Regions from separate parts of the Variovorax sp. FG153 genome, predicted to be linked through region 2. Evidence: predicted binding sites of a transcription regulator. Region 2 holds the regulator's gene; the other holds the start of a gene.
The links. The regulator sigma-54, encoded in region 2, starts transcription at its own class of promoters, with help from an activator protein. The targets are predictions, from matches to a motif close to TGGCANGNAANCTGCTTT.
Positions count from the first base shown of each region.

Region 1: a site for sigma-54 is predicted at 1,695-1,712, ahead of ACODT0_RS28650 (transglutaminase family protein). Genes of this name have one in related genera too.

Region 1 covers NZ_JBMDKG010000033.1:29,865-33,055, forward strand. Annotated here, with positions in the region: gene ACODT0_RS28645 (DNA internalization-related competence protein ComEC/Rec2) at 1-1,665, opposite strand, end outside; gene ACODT0_RS28650 (transglutaminase family protein) at 1,787-3,191, shown strand, end outside.
Region 2 covers NZ_JBMDKG010000018.1:49,797-52,987, forward strand. Annotated here, with positions in the region: gene lptA (lipopolysaccharide transport periplasmic protein LptA) at 1-424, shown strand, start outside; gene lptB (LPS export ABC transporter ATP-binding protein) at 421-1,215, shown strand; gene ACODT0_RS20160 (RNA polymerase factor sigma-54) at 1,246-2,835, shown strand; gene ACODT0_RS20165 (phospholipase D family protein) at 2,846-3,191, shown strand, end outside.

The DNA.
Region 1 (3,191 bases), on a different contig from region 2:
GGGACGCGCCGGCTGCCACAGCAGCACCGGCAGCAGCAATGGCAGGCCGAGCGCGCGCAGCGACCATGGCAGCCGCATCGCGGCGAGCACGCCGCCCGCCACGCCGCAGGCCGCCAGCCACGCCGGCGGCGCGGCCATCGAGATGCTGGCGAACGGCAACGCCGCGAGCCACGACAGCAGCAATCCCAACACCTGCACCGCGCGCGCCGCGAGGTCCCACAGCGGCGCGGCGACGGTGCCGAGCATCGCGAGCGGCGTGATCACCAGCGTGACCCAGGGAATCGCGACCAGGTTGGCCACCAGCCCGACCAGCGACACCTGCTGGAACAGCAGCAGGCTCAAGGGCGTGAGCGCCAGCGTGATCGTCCATTGCTCGCGCAGCAGCCGCCACAGCCGCGCGCGCAGGCCCGGGCGCGTGTCGCCGGGCCAGCCCGCATCGGTGGCGAACAGCACGCCCACCGCCACGAAGCTGAGCCAGAAGCCGGCCTGCGTCAGGGCCCAGGGATCGAACGCGACCACCACCGCCGCGGTCAGCAGCCAGCCGTGCGGCCAGGGCCAGCGTCGCCCCGTGAGGCGCAGCAGCGCCACGGTCGCGAGCATCCAGACCGTGCGCTGCGATGGCACGCCCCAGCCGCTGAACAGCGCATAGAGCGCGGCCAGCAGCACGCCGCCCACGAGTGCCGCGCGCTGTGCCGGCAGGCGCAGCATCAATCGCGGGCCGCGGCGCCAGAGCGCGCCGACGACATGCGCGGCGAGCCACGCGAACAAGGTCACGTGCAGGCCCGAGATCGACATCAGGTGGGCCACGCCGGTGGCACGGAAGACGTCCCAGCCCTCGCGGTCGATCGCGCCCTGGTCGCCCGTGACCAGCGCGGCGATCACGCCCGCGGCAAAGCGCTCGGGCACGCGCGCGAAGATGGCATCGCGCACCGCCTCACGCGCGCGTTCGACCGGATGCCGCCCCGTGAGGCCCAGCCGCGCGGGCGCCTCGTCGCGCGCGCCGATGCGCACATGGCCGCTGGCGCGCAGGCCCTGCTCCCACATCCACAGCTCGCTGTCGAAGCCATGCGGGTTGCGATGGCCGTGAGGCGCCTTGAGGCGCACGGTCAGGCGCCAGCGCTCGCCCGCATGCACCGGGCTCTCGGGCAGGAGGTCCGGCGCCGACGCATCGGCCGCGCCGTTCCAAAGGCTGCTGCCTTCGGCATACCAGCCGAGCGCGATGCGGTCGGGCACCGCGGGCGATCCGGCCGCGGCAGGGTCGGCCCAGCGCGCGGACTCGACAGTGAAGCGAAAACGCGTGCCGGCATCGCCGCGCTGCGGCATCTGCGACACCACGCCCACGAGCTGCAGGTCGTGCCCCTCGAGCGCGGGATCGAGCGCGCCGGCTGCATAGACCGTGGCCCGTGCGCCCGCGAGCCCCGCGCCGATCGCCGCACCGGCCAGCGCGGCGCAGACCCAGGCGGTGCGCGCATGCCGCGGCAGGCGCCAGGCCGACCAGAGACCCGCGATGCCGGCGAGCAGTCCGCCCGCATAGACCATGCCGTCCCACAGCACCGGCTGGCGCAGCTGCAGCGCCACGCCCGCGAGCGCTGCCGCGAGCGCGACGAAGGCGCAGCGCGCGCGCACGACGGCATCGGATGCGTCTCGCACACCCTCGGCGACCATGATGCAAACCCTCCCCCAACGACGCTCCGTGGCGCGCTAATTGCTTTGTCTTCTGGGCTAGTATGCGTCTCACCAGAGACATCTTTTCGATGCAATCTGCCAGTACTGCACACAAAAACGCATGTCCATCCACGCCGCGCTCCACCACGTCACCCACTACAAATACGACCGCCTGGTGCAACTCGGCCCGCAGGTCGTCCGGCTGCGTCCGGCGCCGCATTGCCGCAGCAACGTCATCTCGTACTCGCTGCGCGTCGAACCGGCCGAGCACTTCGTCAACTGGATGCAGGACCCGTTCGCCAACTACCAGGCGCGGCTCGTGTTCCCCGAGAAGACGCGCGAGTTCAAGGTCACGGTCGACCTCGTGGTCGAGATGGCGGTCTACAACCCCTTCGACTTCTTCCTCGAGCCGCAGGCCGAGAACTTCCCGTTCAAGTACACGCCCTCGCAGGCCGAGGAACTCGCGCCCTATCTGGTCACCGAGGAGCCCACGCCGCTGCTCGCGGCCTACCTCGACAAGATCGACCGCAAGGAACAGCGCACCATCGACTTCCTGGTCGGCATCAACCAGCAGGTGCAGCAGGACGTCAACTACCTGATCCGCATGGAGCCCGGCGTGCAGACGCCGGAAGAAACGCTCGCCAACGGCAGCGGCTCCTGCCGCGACTCGGGCTGGCTGCTGGTGCAGCTGCTGCGCCACTGCGGCCTGGCCGCGCGCTTCGTCTCGGGCTACCTGATCCAGCTCACGCCCGACGTGAAGGCGCTCGACGGCCCGAGCGGCACCACGGTCGACTTCACCGACCTGCATGCCTGGTGCGAGGTGTTCCTGCCGGGCGCCGGATGGATCGGCCTCGATGCCACCTCCGGCCTGCTGGCCGGCGAGGGCCACATCCCGCTGGCCTGCACGCCCACGCCCTCGAGCGCCGCGCCCATCGAGGGCGGTGTCGACGAGTCGAAGGTCGAGTTCGGCCATGACATGAAGGTCACGCGCATCTACGAATCGCCGCGCGTGACCAAGCCCTACACCGAGGAGCAATGGACCGAGGTGCTGGCACTGGGCGAGGCGGTCGACAAGCGGCTGCAGGCCGGCGACGTGCGCCTCACGATGGGCGGCGAGCCCACCTACGTGGCCACCAGCGACCGCGACACGCCCGAGTGGAACACCGACGCGCTCGGCCCCACCAAGCGCGGCTATGCCACCGAGCTGGTCCACCGGCTGCGCGCCGAGTACGGCCAGGGCGGCTTCCTGCACTTCGGCCAGGGCAAGTGGTACCCGGGCGAGCAGTTGCCGCGCTGGGCGCTGTCGATCTTCTGGCGCGCCGACGGCCAGACGTTGTGGCACGACCCCGAGCTGTTCGCCGACGAGCGCTTCCCCACGCACTACACCAGCGAGGACGCGCGCCGCTTCACCAGCCTGCTGGCACGCAAGCTCGGCCTGACCGACCGCTACGTGCAGCCGGGCTTCGAGGACATCTACTACTACCTGTGGCGCGAACGCCGTCTGCCGGTCAACGTCGACCCCTTCG
Region 2 (3,191 bases):
CAAGCTCGCCTATTACAAGCAGAAGCGCAACGGCAACGGCGACGAGTGGATCGAGGGCGAGTCCGAGGTCATCGAGTACGACAGCCGCGCCGACAACGTCAAGTTCATCCGCCGCGCCGTCATGCGCCGCCTGGTCGGCGCCACGCCCAACGACGAGAGCAGCGGCGCGCTGATCGTCTACGACCAGAGCAACGACACCTACACCGTCAACGGCTCGACCGTGCCGCCGAACGCCGGCGTGTCGGCACCGGGCGGCGGCGGCCGCGTCAAGGCCATCCTCACGCCGAAGTCGGCCGCGCCCGCGGCACCGGGCGCCTCGGCCCCGGCCACGCGCCGTCCCGCGGCCCCGGCGGCCACGCCGGCCCCGGGCGCCGGCCTGCGCCCGAGCACCACGCTCAGCGGCGAAGCGGAAGAGCGCAAGTGATCGAAGCCGCCGGAACCCAGGAAGCCAACGGCGTGCCGGGCAGCCGCCTCGTCGCGCGCGGCCTGCAGAAGAGCTATGGCAGCCGCAAGGTGGTCAAGGACGTCTCGCTCGACGTGCAGAAGGGCGAAGTCGTCGGACTGCTCGGCCCCAACGGCGCCGGCAAGACCACCTCGTTCTACATGATCGTCGGGCTGGTGCGCGCCGACGCGGGCGAGATCTCCATCGACGGCGAGCCGATCGCCCACATGCCGATCCACCGCCGCGCGCGCATGGGCCTGAGCTACCTGCCGCAGGAAGCCTCGATCTTCCGCAAGCTCACGGTCGAGGAGAACGTGCGCGCGGTGCTCGAGCTGCAGCGCGAACCCGACGCCAACGGCCGGCCGCAGGCGCTGTCGAAGCAGCGCATGGAAGAGCGCCTGTCGGAACTGCTGGCCGACCTGCGCGTCGACCACCTGCGCGATTCGCCCGCGCTCGCGCTGTCGGGCGGCGAACGCCGCCGCGTCGAGATCGCGCGCGCGCTGGCCACCCAGCCGCGCTTCATCCTGCTCGACGAGCCCTTCGCCGGCATCGACCCGATCGCGGTGATCGAGATCCAGCGCATCATCAGCTTCCTGAAGGAACGCGGGATCGGCGTGCTCATCACCGACCACAACGTGCGCGAGACGCTGGGCATCTGCGATCACGCCTTCATCATCAGCGACGGCCATGTGCTGGCACAGGGCACGCCCTCGGAGATCGTCGACAACGCCGAAGTGCGCCGGGTCTACCTGGGCGAGCACTTCCGCATGTGATGACCCTCGCGCCAGCCATTTCCTGAGGGCATGAAACAAGGCTTGTCGCTGCGCGTTTCGCAGCATCTCGCGCTGACGCCTCAGCTGCAGCAGTCGATCCGGCTGCTGCAGCTCTCCACGCTCGAGCTGAGCCAGGAGGTCGAGCAGATGCTCGACGAGAACCCCTTCCTCGAGCGCACCGCCGAGGAAGCCGCGCGCGAGGAATTCGGCCTCGACGCTGCCGACACGCCCGCGCCGCGCGAGGACACCGAGCGCGAGGCCGAGAGCGACTACGCGGGCGCCGCGCCGTCGACCTCGACCACGTCCACCGAGACCGCCTCGTCGTCCGAGGCCGAGCCGGCCCTCGACTCGCCCGAGCGCGAGCCCGACTGGGAAGGCGACGGCACCGTCGACATGGCGCCCGACGACAGCGAGTGGGGCAGCGACGCGCCTGCGCGCAACAACAGCAGCACCGGCGACGACGAGCGCGCCGATGCCACCGAGCTCGCGCGCAGCCAGGAATCGCTGCAGTCCTTCCTGCACCGCCAGGCGCTGAGCCTGCGGCTCAACGAGAACGACAGCGCCGCGCTGCGCTTTTTGATCGAGTCGCTCAACGACGACGGCTACCTCGAGGATTCGCTGCCGGCGCTGGCCTCGGGCCTCGCGGGCGACGACAACGACCAGTTCGACGAGCTGGTGCACCACTTCCAGGTCGCGCTCGGCCTGCTGCAGAGCCTGGAGCCCGCGGGCGTGGGCGCGCGCGATCTCGGCGAATGCCTCGCGATCCAGCTGCGCGCGCTGGCCGACGAAGACGAGACAGAGGAAGAGGAGCTGGTGCGCAAGACCGCGCTCGCCATCTGCAAGCAGCCGATGGAGCTGCTCGCGCGGCGCGACTTCAAGCGCCTGGCCACGCTCACGCGCACCAACGAGGAACTGGTGCGCTCGGCGCTGCAGGTCATCGCGCGCCTGGAGCCCAAGCCGGGCCGCCGCTTCGTCGACGTCGAGCGCAACATCGTCATTCCCGACGTGATCGTCACCAAGACCGGCCGCGGCACCAACGTGAAGTTCCGCGTCATGCTCAACCCCGAGGTGATGCCGCGGCTGCGCGTGCACGACATCTATGCCGGCGCGCTCAAGTCGCACAAGGGCGAGGGCAGCCAGGCGCTGTCGCAGCGGCTGCAGGAGGCGCGCTGGTTCATCAAGAACATCCAGCAGCGCTTCGACACCATCCTGCGCGTGAGCAACGCCATCGTCGAGCGGCAGAAGAGTTACTTCGTGCACGGCGAGCTCGCGATGCGCCCGCTGGTGCTGCGCGAGATCGCCGACGAGCTCGGGCTGCACGAATCCACCATCTCGCGCGTGACCACCGCCAAGTACATGGCCACGCCCTTCGGCACGGTCGAGCTCAAGTACTTCTTCGGCTCGGCGCTGGGCACCGAGACCGGCGGCAATGCCTCGAGCACCGCGGTGCGCGCGCTGATCAAGCAGTTCGTCGGTTCGGAGAGCGTGAAGAAGCCGCTGTCGGACAGCCAGATCTCCGAGATGCTCAAGGAGCAGGGCATCGAGTGCGCGCGCCGCACCGTCGCCAAGTACCGCGAGGCGCTGCGCATCGCGCCCGCCAACCTGCGCAAGGCCCTGTAGAAAGCCGCCGATGGCCCGACGCCTGCTGTCGCGCCGTGGGCTCCGGGTGTTCGCCCTCGCGGCCACGCTGCTGGCCGCCGGCTGCGCCTCGCTGCCCGACGAGGCACCGCGCACTCCCACCAAGGCCATCGCCGTGTCGAAGGACACCGCGCTCGGGCGCATCGCGCTGGCCGCGCAGCCCGACCCCGACCTCAGCGGCTTTCGCCTCATGCCGGGCGGCGACTTCGCCTTCGACACCCGCATCCAGCTCGCGCGCCGGGCCCAGCGCACGCTCGACGTCCAGTACTACCAGATCGAGAACGACGAGACCGGCCGCTACCTGCTGCGCACCCTGCGCGACGCCGCGCAGCGCGGCG